2 regions of the uncultured Blautia sp. genome follow, and region 1 is predicted to be linked to the other one. Evidence: predicted binding sites of a transcription regulator. Region 1 holds the regulator's gene; the other holds the start of a gene.
What was found. Region 1 encodes HrcA, which represses chaperone genes, less so after heat shock. Its sites were predicted from a motif close to TGTTAGCACTCNNNNNNNNNGAGTGCTAACA; they were not measured.
Positions count from the first base shown of each region.

Region 1 (8,319 bases):
ACTACATCATCACCATATCCGGCTTCATTTCCTCCCTGGGAAGCTCCGCCGCCCATGTTGCCCATGTCCGGACCAGCCTGACCGCCGCCCTGCTGTGTCTGCTCATACATCTTCTGGAACAGTTTCTGAGCGCTTTCCATCATCTTCTCCTGTGCTGCCTTGATATCAGCAACCTGTGCATCTGTCAGCTCTGCATTTGCAGTCTGGGAAAGAAGATCTTTCAATGCGTTCAGGTCAGCCTCTACCGCCGCTTTGTCGTTTGCATCCAGTTTATCACCAGCTTCTTTCAAAGCGTTCTCAACCTGGAATACCATAGAATCTGCATTATTTCTTGTATCAATTGCTTCTTTACGTTTCTTATCCTGAGCCTCAAATTCTGCTGCTTCTTTAACAGCCTTGTCGATTTCGGAATCAGACATATTGGAGCCTGCTGTAATAGTAATGTGCTGTTCTTTTCCTGTTCCAAGATCCTTAGCGGATACATTAACGATACCATTGGCATCAATATCAAAAGTAACCTCGATCTGCGGAACACCACGACGTGCTGGCGGGATTCCATCCAGACGGAACTGGCCAAGGGATTTATTGTCTCTTGCAAACTGACGCTCACCCTGTACTACGTTGATATCTACAGCTGTCTGATTATCTGCTGCTGTAGAGAAGATCTGGCTCTTCTTTGTCGGGATAGTTGTGTTTCTCTCGATCAGACGAGTTGCGATTCCACCCATAGTCTCAATAGAAAGAGACAGTGGAGTAACATCCAGAAGAAGGATATCGCCTGCGCCTGCATCACCTGCAAGTTTACCGCCCTGTACAGAAGCACCAAGTGCAACACACTCATCCGGGTTCAGAGATTTGCTCGGCTCTTTGCCTGTGATCTGTTTTACTTTGTCCTGTACAGCCGGGATACGTGTGGATCCGCCTACCAGAAGCACCTGACCAAGCTCAGAAGCGCTGATGCCTGCATCAGAAAGTGCACGGCGTACCGGCTCTGCTGTCTTTTCAACAAGATCATGTGTCAGTTCGTCAAATTTTGCTCTTGTAAGGTTCATATCAAAATGCTTCGGTCCTTCTGCTGTAGCAGTAATGAACGGAAGGTTGATGTTTGTTGTTGTTGCAGAAGAAAGCTCTTTCTTTGCTTTTTCAGCTGCTTCTTTCAGTCTCTGAAGAGCCATTTTGTCATTGGAAAGATCTACACCCTCAGTTCTCTTGAACTCAGAAAGCATGTAGTCTGTGATCTTCTGGTCGAAGTCATCACCGCCAAGACGGTTGTTGCCTGCTGTAGAAAGAACCTCGATAACGCCGTCACCGATCTCAATGATGGAAACGTCGAAAGTACCGCCGCCAAGGTCATATACCATGATCTTCTGCTCTTTTTCGTTATCAAGACCATATGCCAGAGCTGCTGCTGTAGGCTCGTTGATGATACGTTTTACGTCAAGGCCTGCGATCTTACCTGCGTCCTTGGTTGCCTGACGCTGTGCGTCATTGAAATATGCCGGTACTGTGATAACCGCTTCTGTTACACTTTCTCCAAGATATCCCTCAGCATCTTTTTTCAGCTTCTGAAGGATCATCGCAGAAATCTCCTGCGGAGAGTATTTTTTATCATCGATTGTCACACGATAATCGGATCCCATTTCTCTTTTAATAGAAGAGATTGTTTTCTCTGCATTGGTAACTGCCTGACGTTTTGCAGGCTCACCTACCAGACGCTCTCCTGTTTTTGTAAAAGCAACTACAGACGGTGTTGTTCTTGCGCCTTCTGTGTTTGCGATAACGGTGGGCTGACCACCTTCCATAACTGCTACGCAGCTGTTTGTTGTTCCTAAGTCAATACCAATAATTTTTCCCATGATAATTTATCCTCCTTAATTAGCAACCTTTACCATACTGTGTCTGACTACAAATCCTTTATAGGTGTAGCCCTTCTGAAACTCTTCTACAATAATATTCTCGCCGGCTTCTTCATCCTCCACATGCATTACAGCATTATGGAAGTCCGGATTAAATTCTTTGCCTACAGCTTCGATCACCTCTACTCCCAGTCCTTCCAGTGTTGTCATAAGCTGTTTGTAGATCATCTGCATACCTTCGGCAAATGCATCTCCTTCCGGAGCCTGTGCAAGACCTCTCTCAAAATTATCCACTACAGGAAGCATGTTCTCAATAATTTCTTTTGCTCCCACAATATACATACTGGATTTTTCTTTCTCTGTACGCTTACGGAAATTATCAAATTCTGCCATGCTTCGTTTCAGACGATCTGTCAGCTCTTCAATCTGCTGATCCTTTTTATCTTTTTTCTTTTTGCCGAAAAAAGAGGTTTTCGCCTTTCCTTCTGTTTTTTCCTCTGCCTCTTCCTTTCCTTCCGGAACCTCTTCAGCAGTTTCCTCTCCGGCTGTGGCTTCCGGTGAATCCTCCTGCACTTCTGCTGCAGTTTCGTTTTCAGAAACAACCTGTTCTGTATCCTCCTGCACCTCAGACGTGTTTTTCATTTCTTCTGCCACGCTTTTTCTACCACCTTTCTATCTTCACCTACTGGCTGTCATCATTATCATTTTTATTCTTTCTGAATACCTGATCCAATTCAACTTTCAGGGTTTTCAGATTGTTTACAACATTTTCATAATCCATTCGTTTCGGACCTACAATACCAATGGTACCGTGCATCCCTTCTCCCAGCTCATACGTTGCAGTTACTACACTGCAGTCTTTCATTGTAGGGATCGGAAGTTCATCTCCTATATACACCTGAACCCCAGTGTTTTCAGAGTCTGACATATGTTCCTTCACCAGATCCGCAAGCTGCTGTTTTTCTTCAAAGGTTGATATCAGTTCGGTGGCTCTCTGCTTATCAGAAAGCTCCGGATACTTAAAGAAGTTTGTAGCGCCTGAAGTGTAAATCTCCAAATCATCTTCATCCACCTGAATCGTTGCGGCAACAGCATCCAGCACTCTTGCAACAAGTCCGCTGTGGATTCCTGCCTGCTCCTTCAGCCTTGCGATCATACCCAGATTAATATCCTGAATAGGAAGGCCGTTCAGATTGGTATTCAAAAGCAGATTCAATTTCAGGATCGTCTCATCATCCATCTCCTCATCCAGATCTATAATCTGATTTCGGATCACATTTCCCTCGCAAACCACCACAGCCACCAGCTGCAGTTCATTGACTCGTGAAAGCTGGATGAATTTCAGCTTACTTCCACTGTACTGCGGAACGGAGATCATCGTAGCGTAATTGGTGTTGGAAGCAAGAACCTTGGCCACATTTTTCAGGACCTTTTCCATCTTGTCTGTCTTCTCGATCATCAGATTACGTATTTCTTCGATCTCATCTTCCTTTTCCTGCATCAGCTCATCTACATATAAGCGATAACCTTTATCAGAAGGGATTCTTCCCGCTGATGTATGGGGCTGTATAATGTAGCCTAAATCTGTCAGGTCCGACATTTCATTTCGGATTGTTGCTGAGCTGACATTCAGATCCGTATACTTGGAAATCGTTCTGGATCCAACCGGTTCTCCTGTTTCCATGTAGGTTTTGATGATCGCCTTCAGAATTTTCTTTTTACGATCTGTCAAATTATCTTCCACGCCCTCAGCTCCTTTCCTTCTGTTTTTGTTAGCACTCGATTTCAAGGAGTGCTAACATCTACATTGTTAAGATAGCACCGTTAAAATCTTTTGTCAAGGGATAAGATGTATTTTTATAAAAATCTTTTTTGTTCGGCAAAAAAAGACAGACGGCACAGAATCTTATCCTCTGTCATGTCTGTCTTTTATATACGGGGTTTTTATTTATATCAGTTCTCCAGTTCCTGAAGATTTCGCTTTAAATCCAGCATCTTGTCTCTCAGCTCTGCCGCCTGTTCAAAGTTCAGGTCTGCCGCTGCTGCCCGCATCTGTTTCTCCACCTGTGCAATCAGTTTAAGCAATTCCTTGCGGTTCATAGATTCCGGATCCTTTTTCAGCTTCACTTCTGTTTCCGCTACCGCCCTGGATACCGTGATCAGGTCGCGAACCGCCTTTTTGATGGTAGTAGGAGTAATTCCATGCTCTTTATTATATGCTTCCTGAATTCCGCGGCGGCGCTCTGTTTCACGAATCGCATTTTTCATGGAGTCTGTCATCACGTCCGCATACATGATCACATGTCCCTCACTGTTTCTGGCAGCTCGTCCAATGGTCTGGATCAGAGAAACCTCTGAACGGAGAAATCCCTCCTTGTCAGCATCCAGGATCGCCACCAGAGTAATCTCGGGAATATCCAGTCCCTCTCTCAAAAGATTGATGCCTACCAGCACATCAAATACATCCAAACGCATATCCCGGATGATCTCCGCCCGTTCCAGAGTATCAATATCCGAATGAAGATAACGGACACGGATTCCCACGTCTTTCATGTAAGCAGACAGATCCTCTGCCATTCTCTTTGTCAGCGTAGTGATCAGGATCTTATGCCCTTTTTCGACTTCTTTATTAACCTCTCCGATCAGGTCATCAATCTGCCCTTCTACCGGACGTACTTCTACCTTTGGATCAAGCAGGCCTGTCGGGCGGATGATCTGCTCTGCACGAAGCAGTTCATGTTCTGCCTCATAAACTCCCGGTGTAGCAGAAACAAACATAACCTGATCCAGTTTTCCCTCAAACTCCTCAAAACTCAAAGGACGGTTATCCTTGGCCGATGGAAGACGAAAGCCATAATCCACAAGGGTCTGTTTCCTGCTCTGATCTCCGGCGTACATTCCTCCCACCTGTGAAACTGTCTTATGGGACTCATCAATAATAAGAAGAAAATCGTCTTTAAAGTAATCCATAAGGGTATAGGGCGGCTGGCCCGGAGCCAGTCCGGTCAGATGCCGGGAATAGTTTTCAATACCGGAGCAAAATCCTGTTTCCTTCATCATTTCCACATCGAAATTTGTCCGTTCCGCAATTCTCTGGGCTTCGATCAGCTTATCTTCACTTTTAAAGTAATCCACCTGCTCCTTCATTTCTGCAAGGATGGCATCCGCGGCTCTTTTTATCTGTTCCTGGGGCACTACATAATGAGATGCCGGGAAAATAGCCGCATGGCTCTGCTCATTTTTGATCTCGCCTGTCAGTACATCAATTTCTGTAATACGCTCGATCTCATCGCCAAAAAACTCTACACGCACTGCACGGTCTGTAGCATTGGCAGGAAAAATTTCCAGCACATCCCCTTTTACCCGGAAGGTACCTCTATGAAAATCCATTTCGTTTCTTGTATACTGGATATCGATCAGCTGGCATATTACCTCATCCCTGTCCTTTTCCATTCCCGGACGAAGAGAAATCATCATATCAAAAAATTCCTGAGGCGCTCCCAATCCGTAAATGCAGGATACTGAAGAAACCACGATCACATCTCTGCGTTCACAAAGAGCCGCTGTGGCAGAAAGCCTCAGCTTGTCGATTTCGTCATTGGTGGAAGCATCCTTTGCAATATAGGTGTCTGTGGAAGGAACATAGGCTTCCGGCTGATAGTAATCGTAATAGCTCACAAAGTATTCAACTGCATTATTGGGAAAAAATTCTTTAAACTCCCCATAAAGCTGTGCTGCAAGGGTTTTGTTGTGAGCAAGCACCAGCGTAGGCTTATTTAGCTGTGCAATAACATTTGCCATAGTAAAGGTCTTGCCGGAGCCGGTAACCCCAAGCAGCGTCTCAAACTGATTTCCTTCTTTAAATCCCTGGACCAGTTTCTCAATAGCCTTGGGCTGGTCGCCGGTAGGGGCATATTCTGATACTAATTCAAAATGATCCATAAATTCCTCCTATGAATCTGTTATCTGTTTCTTCTGTCATTATATCAGACTATAAAATAAAAGTACAGGACAATCGAATGTCTGTTCTTTTTCTTTTTGTTTGACTTTCTTCCAAAATCCTCTTATACTATTTTTATTACATATGTAAGATTTGGAGGGATCACAATGACAAAACTTCCCCAGATTTCAGAAGCTGAATTTGAAGTAATGAAAATCATCTGGAAATATGCACCTGTCAGTACCAATGAAGTAACTGAAAAATTAACAAAAACAACCGACTGGAGTCCTAAGACCATACAGACCATGCTGAAACGTCTGGTCAACAAAAAAGCCATTACCTACGAAAAACACAGCAGGGTCTTTGTCTATACTCCGCTGGTTCAGGAAAAAGAATATATTCAGCAGGAAAGCAGCACCTTCTTAAACCGTTTCTATAACGGCAATCTTGTTTCTATGGTTTCTTCCTATTTAAAAGATGAACATTTATCGGAAACAGATCTCACCGCCCTGCGCCGTCTTCTTTCTGATACCAGTGATAATAAATAGGAGGGAAGCTTTTGCCTGATTTTGCCGTTCATTTTTTCATATGCAATATTTTTATTTCCATAGAAATCGGTATCATAAGTATAGTAAGGCATTTACTGAAAAAATATGTATCTGCCCGGATTCTCTATTATCTCTGGTTTTTCGTACTAGGATTATTGACTGTTCCTTTTTTGCCTGCGGATATCTTTCGCCTTTTGCCAGGGCTTTCATCAAATCACCTTTCACAAACAGGACTTATGGATATGTCTGCCCGGCCTCTCTTCACAGATCCGGGCTCTATATTCACAGAAGCCAATGACTTTGCAGTTTCTGTCAGCAGCAGGACTCCATTGATTCCTTTGTTTTTGCTGATCCTGTGGATTTCCGGTATGGCTGTAGTAAGCTTTTTTACTCTCCGATCTTTTTCGCACCGTCGTATATTAGAAAAATCCGCCCTGCCCGTACAGAACCCTCAGGTTCAGGATTTATATAAAAAATGCTGCAGTGAACTAAAAATAAAAAAAGCTGTTCCTGTTTACAGTACCGCATTTTTAGCTTCCCCTTATGCTGCAGGATTATTAAAACCGCGCATTTATCTTCCGATCCAGCTGATCTCAGATTTCAGTCCGGCTGAATTACGTTTTATCCTGCTGCACGAATTACAGCATTGCCGCCAAAAAGATACTTTTATCAGTTTTCTCATGCCCCTAACAGGTATTCTGTACTGGTTTAATCCTCTGGTATGGTATGCTCTGAGAAAAATACAGTGTGACCGTGAAATCGCCTGCGACTCAGCCGTGCTGCAGCTTCTCAAACCTTCTGATCATCATGCCTATGGAAATACACTGATTGATTATGCTGAAAAAATTTCTCATTTTCCTTATACAGCCGGCATCAGCGGAAGCAAATCTCAGATGGAAAGCAGGATCCTGAATATTATACATTTTCAGAGAGATACAAAAATCAGCAGACTAAGAGGAGGAGCTGTACTTACAATACTTGCCTGCTTATTTGTTTTTTCTGCTCCCGCACTTGCTTTCCCTGGCTCTCCACAATACGGTGAAGCTTACTTTCCGGAACATATGGATCATATTTCTGTCGTTGACCTGAGGGATATATTCGGAGACTATGACGGAAGTTTTGTATTATATGATTCCGGTCAAAACACATGGACAGTTTATCATCCCCAGAATGCCGCCAAAAGGATCTCGCCAAATTCCACCTACAAAATATATGACGCATTGCTTGGGCTGGAATCCGGTATCATTACTCCCGGCAGCACCGGTATGGTCTGGGATGGCAAAGATCAGCCGTTCCATTCATGGGAAGCAGACCAGACATTAGACTCTGCCATGAAAAATTCTGTAAACTGGTATTTTCAGTCTATTGATTCTCAGCTGGGATTTCATTCTATAAGCTCTTTTTTGCAAAAAATACAGTATGGAAATCAGCAGATTGGTTCCGATATCCGTTTATACTGGACAGATGGGGATCTGAAAATCTCTCCTTTTGAACAGGTGGATCTGTTAAGAAAACTAAATGAAAACCAGTTTCATTTTTCATCGGAGCATATCCAGACGGTCAAAGCTTCCATCCTTCAAAGTGCCTCTCCACGGAGTGTTCTTTATGGAAAAACCGGAACAGACCGCATAGACGGAAAAGATGTCAGCGGCTGGTTTATCGGCTTTATAGAATCCCCTGATCATGTGTATTACTTTGCAACAAATATTCAGAATACTGCATCCGCTTCCGGAAGCAAAGCGGCAGAAATCACAGCTTCTGCTTTGTCAAAATTAAAGATTCCTTATTAATAAAAAGAACTGGCGCCAGATTTATTTGATCTACTGTCAGTTCTTTTTACTTACTCTATTTCTGCATGGAAAAATACTGATCCAATACTGCTTTATCTTTTTTCACAACATAACCGCTTCCCCCTGTATCCTTAACATTTTCAGCCATACTAAGGATAAGAATCGGTCTCTCCACATTCTTATCT
Region 1 covers NZ_CABVDF010000002.1:5,664-13,982, reverse strand. Annotated here, with positions in the region: gene dnaK (molecular chaperone DnaK) at 1-1,856, opposite strand, end outside; gene grpE (nucleotide exchange factor GrpE) at 1,872-2,498, opposite strand; gene hrcA (heat-inducible transcriptional repressor HrcA) at 2,539-3,600, opposite strand; gene uvrB (excinuclease ABC subunit UvrB) at 3,810-5,798, opposite strand; gene RDS42_RS00415 (BlaI/MecI/CopY family transcriptional regulator) at 5,964-6,344, shown strand; gene RDS42_RS00410 (BlaR1 family beta-lactam sensor/signal transducer) at 6,356-8,134, shown strand; gene RDS42_RS00405 (penicillin-binding transpeptidase domain-containing protein) at 8,190-8,319, opposite strand, start outside.

Region 2 (8,319 bases), on a different contig from region 1:
GCACCTGTAGACACCGAAGAAGTAAAAAAGATCATGGGATCGATGTATTTTACAGTTCCTGTATTGTGTGTGGAAACTGGAGCAGGGGATGCTTTCCCTGTACTGCGTACAGATGACCGGGCGATGGGAAGAGCGATGGGAGAAGCTATTCTTGAGGACATGGACACCAGTGGAGCTCAGAGAAGAGTAGTGATATTGACGGAATATATGGAAAGAGACAGTGTCAGGCTTCGGTACGAAGGGTTAAGAGAAGCTTTGGAGAAATCCAATGACAGTGTGATCATAGAAGACCGGGCACGGATCCATGAAGATCTTGGACTGGGATATTTTATTAAATCTGTATTTTATGATGACACTCCTGCATATCTGGCAGCGCTGGATAAATATATGACAGAGCAGGCTGCCGCCGCATGGACAGGATACCGACAGGAAAACGAAAATGAGGAGTTTTCCTGCAGAATCTATGGAATTGGAAATACTGCCCGTACAGTAAATGAACTGGATAATGAAAATATTGCAGCGCTTATGTATCAGAATGAATTTAATATGGGATATCAGGGAATCACCTATTTAACACAGAAAAACAGAGAAAAATGGCTGAAGAATAATACCGATATCGGATACAGGATCGTCACGAAGAAATCTTTATATGAAGATGAAAATGAGAGACTGCTGTTTTCGAATACCTGACAGAGAGGAGGGATATAATGCTGAAAAAAAGAAGTAAAGCCGGATTGCTGGCATTTATTTTTATTCTTTCTTTTTTGGAAGGATGCGGGACGAAGGAAGAGACAGAACAGGAATATCCCAAAAGTCTTAAGATAGGCATAAGTGTTTACGATCAGTATGATACCTTTATGGCAGAAGTTCTTTATCAGCTTCAGTCTTATGTAAGAGAAAAAGAAAAGGAATGGGGCATTCCGGTGATTCTTGATATCCAGGATGCAGGTCAGGATCAGCTTCAGCAGAATAAACAGATGGAGGACTTTATTGAAGAAGGATGTGATCTTGTCTGTATTAATATGGTTGACAGGACAGATGCTTCTTCTGTTATTGAAAAAGCCAAGAGCAATGATATACCGGTGATCTTTTATAATCGGGAACTGGTTAAAGAGGATCTTCAACGGTGGGAAAAGCTTTATTATGTAGGAGCAGATGCTTTCCAGTCAGGACAGATGCAGGGACAAATCCTGGTGGAGCAGTGTAAAAAAGACTTTTCCAGTATTGACAAAAATGGTGATGGAGTTCTTCAGTATATTATGCTGGAGGGCGAGGCAGGACATAATGACTCCATGATCCGCAGCATGTCGGTAATCAAAGAAATCACAGACAGTGGTTATGCAGTAGAAAAGCTGGCAGATGAGATTGCCAACTGGAACAGAGATCAGGCTGCAAACAAGATGGCATCTTTTATTGAAGCTTATGGGGACAGAATAGAAGTTGTTCTGGCTAATAATGATGACATGGCTTTGGGAGCTGTCGATGCTTTGAAAGACAGCGGCATTGTTCCGGGAACAAAATCATGGCCTATGATCCTGGGAATTGACGGCACGGATGTAGGAAGAAAAGCAGTGGAAAAGGGAGAGTTTCTGGGAACTGTACTGAATGATGCCAGAGGACAGGCCAGAGGAATGATAGAGCTTGCCTGGTCTATTGTATCAGAGACACCTTTGGATTCTGAGCTGGAGCTTCAGGAGGGAAAATATATAAGACTGCCTTACCAGAAAGTTACCGGTGAAAATCTCAGCGAGATACAGACCGGGCAGACCCAGTAAGCTGATAAGTATGTTTATCGGGATAACGATATAGACAGTCATATTTCTTATACAAAAAAAGGGAGCGTCAAATGGCGCTCCCGTAATACAAGGAAGGGGAAGGTTTTAGCCTTCAATAGCAATATAACCGGTATTTTCTACTTTTTTCGGTACTTTTTTCGGTACAGAAAGTCTCAGGATTCCATCTTCATATTTGGCATGGATATCTTCCTGGGTAACATCCTCGCCGACATAAAAGCTTCTGCTCATGGTGCCGGCATAACGTTCTCTGCGGATATAATTTCCTTTTTTATCCTGTTCATCTTTGTCCAGTCCTTTTGCAGCAGATAAGGTAAGATATCCGTCTTTCAGCTGAACTTTGATTTCGTCTTTCTTAAATCCCGGAAGATCTACATCAAGTTCATAGCTGTCATCTTTTTCACGGATATCGGTTTTCATCATGTTCTGAGCATGTTTTCCGTAGAGTGGATTCTTTTTGCCCCAGAAGTTATCATTAAATCCAAAGTTCATCCAGTCGTCATCAAATAAGTTTTCTCCAAAAATACTAGGCATCAACATAAGTCATCTCTCCTTTTTTTATTTATCTATGTTAATATGTTGTTATAGCGGAACCGGGAGGTTTCAGGAAATTCAGGATACTTTTTTTGTATCCTTTTTATTTCCCTTCCTTTGTTCTAGCTGTAATATAACACACATTATTAGCACTGTCAAGAGACGAGTGCTAATTTATTTGTGAAAAAAATGTGAAGAGAGAAGAAGAGACAGTTTTCAGTATAGGCATTTTCAAAAATTAATCAGTTTTTAATCTTTCTTCAAGAATGGATTAAGAAACTTCTGTTAGAGTATAAGCATCAAATGAAAACAACATTCTTGAAAGGACAGGGTGAAAATATGGAACAACTGGAAAAGGTTGAAAAATTAAGACAAAGAGCAAATGTCTCTTATGAAGAGGCAAAGGAAGCTTTGGAAGCTTCCGACTGGGATCTTCTGGATGCCATGGTCTATCTGGAAAAACAGGGAAAGGTAAAACCTCCCAGTCAGGAATCCTATACGACAAATTGTGATGAACAGACGCAGTATGTGGATGTAAAGGAAAAGGTGCAGGAGCAGGAGGAAGAGGCTTCCAGAAAAACCTGCCAGAAGCTGGGGCATCTTTTTCGAATCTTTATCAGAAAAACCAGAGACAATGCTTTCTGTGTCTCAAGAAAAGGGGAGGAGATTCTCAGAGTTCCGGTAATCGCCATGCTTATTCTTCTGCTCTTCTTCTGGCAGTTTCTGATACCGGCAGCGGTGATCGCGTTGTTTTTTGACTGTCGTTATTCTTTTAAGGGAAAGGACGATCTGGAAGGGATGAACCGGGCGATGGAAAAGGCGGGAGAGTTTGCGGACAAGGTAAAAGATGAGTATGAAAAGCTGTGATATATGACTGAAATCCTTACAGCATTATAAGAAATCCCAGATTGTCATAAGCAGCAGAAACCGTTATAATACAATTGGCCGGATGCCAAAAGGATATTCTGGCAAAATACAGATAAAGGAATAGATATATGCAGCTTTATATGGCTCCCTTAGAAGGGATTACAGGTTATATTTACAGAAATGCTTACTATAAATGTTACGGAGACATCGATCGGTATTTTGCTCCCTTTATCATGAGCAAAAAGCTGAACCAAAAGGAAATCCGTGACATTCTTCCGGAAAATAACCAGGGAATGGAACTGGTGCCTCAGATTCTGACTAACCGTGCAGAGGATTTTCTGGCCATTGCAAAAGCCATACATTCTTATGGATATCATGTGGTCAATCTGAATCTGGGCTGTCCTTCCCCTACAGTGACTTCCAGAAACAGAGGCGCCGGATTTTTGGAATTGACAAGGGAACTGGATCGTTTTCTGGAGGATATATTTGCCGCCTGTCCTATGAAAATTTCCATAAAAACAAGGATTGGAGTGGAGGATGAGGAGGAGTGGCAGCAGCTTCTGAAAATTTATGAAAAGTATCCTTTGGAGGAACTGATTGTTCATCCGCGGCTGAAGACCGACCAGTATAAGCCTGGAACAATCCACAGGGAGGCTTTTGAAATGGCAGCAGAAAAAAGCTGCCATTCTCTGTGTTACAACGGAGACATCACAAGTGTTTCTGATTATGATGAGCTTCTTCAGCAGTTCCCGGAGACAGATAAAATAATGCTGGGAAGAGGAATTCTTCGGAAACCATGGCTTCCCTCAGAAATCAAAAACGGAGAAAAAAAGGATCCGCAGCAGTATAAAGAAAAGTTGAAAGAATTTCATGAAGAACTGTTGAACGGATATGTGGATTATATGTCCGGAGATAAAAATACACTGTATAAAATGAAAGAATTATGGGCATATTTGGGGACTTCGTTTACGAATCCGGAGAAATATCTGAAGAAGATACGTAAAGCTCAGAGGGTCAGTGAATATAAGATATGGGCAGATAATCTGTTCCGTGAGCAGGAACTGATCTTGTAGCATATTCTCAGGATTTGTTTGACTTTAAGATGGAAAATACGGGAAGGGGGAGTGTAGGAAATGGCACATATTTTGATTGTGGAGGATGAGGAAAAACTGGCTCGGTTTGTAGAACTGGAACTTCTTCATGAAGGTTATCAGGTAAGCAAAAGCGGAAATGGAAGAGAAGCGCTGACGCTTGCGGAAAACGGAAATTATGATCTTATTCTTCTGGATATTCTTCTGCCGGGACTGAACGGGCTGGAGGTTTTGAGGAGACTGCAGCAGGAACAGATAAGAACACCGGTGATCCTTCTGACTGCCCGTGATGCGGTGATGGATAAGGTTGCAGGTCTGGATGCAGGCGCTGTTGATTATATCACCAAGCCGTTTGCTATCGAAGAACTGCTGGCAAGAATCCGTGTGGGCCTGAAGCTTCATGGAAGAACATCCCCGTCTGCCGTCGTTGTTCAGGAGGAGGGAACCCTGTGCTGGAAGCATCTTCTGCTGTCAGAAAAACGTCATCAGGTTACATGGAATGGCCAGGAGATCCATCTGACAAATCGGGAATTCAGGATGCTGCAGGTGCTTTTGGAAAATAAAAATATTGTACTTTCCCGGGAAGTCCTTCTGGAAAAAGTATGTGGTTATGACTATATGGGAGAGACAAATGTCGTAGATGTGTACGTTCGTTTTCTGCGGTCAAAGATCGATGAGGTATATGGGGAGAAAATGATCTGCACTGTCCGTGGAGTGGGATATGTGATCAAAGAGGAATGATTTATGGTAGAAAGAAACGTCAGTACGGAAACAAAAAGAATGTCTTCAATTGTTATGAAGCTTCACTGGAGCTGGATCGGAAGAAAGCTTGGCATGTATCTGGGTTTTGATCTGTTTCTTTTTGTGATACTGTGTGTCGGGTGGATCTGCGATCAGGAGATCACACGTCTGGGAGAACTGGTATGGGATCATCAGAGAAGACTGGTGGGGCTGGAAAAAATAAAGGAACTGACTTACATGGTACTGGATACAGACGGGAAGCTTCTTCTGGAACTGCCGGTCTTTTCTGTTCTTCAGGTGATTGGCATTCTGATCGGTATTGTGGCGTTGATCCAGCTGATCGGATGTTTTTTTGACTATATGGAGGAAGAAAAAAATATCCGCCGTATCCTTGCACCCATTAATGAAATCGCTCTAAAGGCAGATGAACTGAGCCGTATGACTTTTTCTGAGGAAAAATATCAGCAGATTGAGGACGCTATTTCCAGCCTTCAGCCAAACGAACAGGAGATTCTTTCATTTGGAGATTCTGATCTTCAGGGAATTGAGGCTGCCATGAACAATCTTCTGATGCGCATGAGGGATTCCTACAGACAGCAGGCAAGGTTTGTTAATGATGCTTCCCATGAACTTCGGACGCCTATTGCTGTTATTCAGGGATATGCAAATATGCTTGCACGGTGGGGCAGCAGAGATGAGAAGGTGCTGAATGAATCCATAGAAGCCATTCAGCATGAGTCTGAGCATATGAAATACCTGGTGGAGCAGCTGCTCTTTCTGGCAAGAGGCGACAGCGGAAAGACAAAGCTGACACTGGAAAAGATTTCTCTTTCTCAGCTGATGGAAGAAATCTATGAGGAGTCGCTGATGATTGATGAAAGACACCCGTATCGTTATCGAAAGCCGCAGGAAGAGATCGTAGTACAGGCAGACGGAAGCCTTCTGAAGCAGGCTGTGCGGATTCTGACAGATAACAGTGCAAAATATACCCATGAAGGGGACGAGATTATTTTCAGTGTTGGAAAAACCAGAGAAGGGGTTCCTTATCTGCAGGTTCAGGATACTGGTATTGGTATGGAAGAAGCAGACATAGCGCATATGTTTGACCGCTTTTACCGGGCAGATGAGGTACGGAGCTTCCAGGGTACCGGTCTGGGACTTGCCATCGCCAAATGGATCGTGGACAAGCATGGAGGATATTTTGAGATCCTTTCCAGAACCGGCCTGGGAACTCGTGTACGAATCGTACTGGGGAAAAATCAAAGCTCCAAAATCACTGCCTGATAATCTTTCAGATGCAGGATACAATCTGTGATGTCTGCTTTGGGATAATTATTCAGGAGCACTTTTTTGCGCTTTTTGGGAAGCTGGATATCCTGGGATTTCTTTTGGAAATTTCCTGCTATAAGCAGAGTTTTTTCTCCTTTTCGTAAGTATGCCATCAGGTTGTGACGGTCTTCCAGATAGGGGATCAGATCACCATAAACAATAGTCTCTCTGTACAAAGGATTTTTGCGAAGCGCAATTAATTCTTTGTAGAAAGAAAGCAGAGAATCCGGATCGTTCTGCTGATTTTTTACATTGATTTTCTTATAATTGGGATTTACGTTAAGCCATGGATTTCCAGCAGAGAATCCGGCGTTTTCTGAGGAATCCCACTGCATGGGAGTACGTGCGTTATCCCGGCTGTAAAGAGAAACGCAGCTCAGTGCTTCTTCCTCCGTGCAGCCGGCATTTCGTGCCACATGGTATTCATCAATAGTACTGATATCATCGATCTGTTCAATAGATGAGAATTTCATATTCTCCATGCCAATTTCCTGGCCCTGATAGATAAAGGGCAGACCTTTCAGCATAAAGTACATGACAGCCAGCATTTTTTTGCTGTGAAGGCTGATCTCTCCATCGGGAATATAATAGCTGACTCCTCTTGGTTCATCATGATTTTCAATGATGTTAGAAAGAAAACCAATGTCTCCAATACGTTTCTGAGAGTGGAAACAGCAGTGTTTATAGTCGTCAGGAGTGATTCTTTTACGGTCATACCAGCCTTTGCTGCTGCCTCCAAAAACAACCGGAGCAAAGTCAAACATAGTAGAAAAATATCCATTGTCACCAATAAAATCCGGAAGCTCTTCATCCTTTTCATTAAAGACTTCTCCTACAGTAAAAGCTTCATGAGAGGCAAAGCCTCGGTCTCGCATCTCTCCCAGAAATTCTCCTACACCCTGAGCATCTGCCAGCATATGATCCACACAGGAAAGTCCGTCTGAACGGTCGGCAGGATAATCTTTATAAGGCAGTTTTTTCTTAATATTGATGATAGCATCAATGCGGAAACCGCTGAGACCTCTGTCCAGCCACCAGTTGATATTTTTGTACACTTCTTCGCGTACTTCCGGGTTTTCCCAGTTCAGATCCGGCTGTTTTTTGTGAAAAAGGTGAAGATACTGTTTATTCGGATGACCGGGCAGAGGTTCCCATACAGATCCTCCAAAGTAGCTGCGCCAGTTGCAGGGAAGTTTGTCGTCTTTACGGTTTTCAATATAGAAGAAATTACCATATTTTCCGTCAGGATCCGCGCAGGCTTTTTGAAACCATTCATGTTCATCTGAGCAATGGTTTACTACAAGATCCAGGAGAATATACATTTCTCTTTTGCGTGCTTCCTCAATTAGACGGTCCATATCTTTCAGAGTTCCGAAAGCGGGATGAATGTTATAATAATCGGAAATATCATAGCCCTGATCTGCAAAAGGGGAAGGGTAACAGGGAGATATCCATAAAATATCCACGCCCAGATCTTTCAGATAATCCAGTTTTTGTATAATTCCGGGAATATCTCCGATTCCGTCCCCGTTTGAGTCAAAAAAGCTTTTTGGATAGATCTGATAAGCAACCTTATCATGCCACCATTTACGTTCCATAATCTGTTCCTCCTGATATAAATCTGAGGTTTATTATAAAGCTTTCGTAAGGAAAAAACACTGGTCATATTGTCAAAAAAATAGAGGGCTTTTCTATTGACAAATACATGGATTTGTCATAAAGTTGTTTATGACAAACAGTAGTTGTTTATGCAATAATTATAACAAAAGTGAAAAGAGGAAAAACAAATGACGCTAAAGGATCTGCCGATCGGAAAGACGGCAACGATACGTTCTGTAGGCGGTGAAGGGGCATTAAGACAGCATTTCCTGGATATGGGACTGATTCCTCAGGGAGATGTGACCATGGTCAAATATGCACCTATGGGAGATCCCATGGAGCTGCGTATCCACAGTTATGAGCTT
Region 2 covers NZ_CABVDF010000045.1:2,242-10,560, reverse strand. Annotated here, with positions in the region: gene RDS42_RS05335 (substrate-binding domain-containing protein) at 1-690, shown strand, start outside; gene RDS42_RS05330 (galactose ABC transporter substrate-binding protein) at 708-1,775, shown strand; gene RDS42_RS05325 (Hsp20/alpha crystallin family protein) at 1,881-2,333, opposite strand; gene RDS42_RS05320 (ubiquitin) at 2,667-3,194, shown strand; gene RDS42_RS05315 (tRNA-dihydrouridine synthase family protein) at 3,323-4,267, shown strand; gene RDS42_RS05310 (response regulator transcription factor) at 4,328-5,026, shown strand; gene RDS42_RS05305 (HAMP domain-containing sensor histidine kinase) at 5,030-6,310, shown strand; gene RDS42_RS05300 (alpha-glucosidase) at 6,286-7,953, opposite strand; gene feoB (ferrous iron transport protein B) at 8,143-8,319, shown strand, end outside.
Region 2: a site for HrcA is predicted at 2,472-2,502, ahead of RDS42_RS05325 (Hsp20/alpha crystallin family protein). Genes of this name have one in related genera too.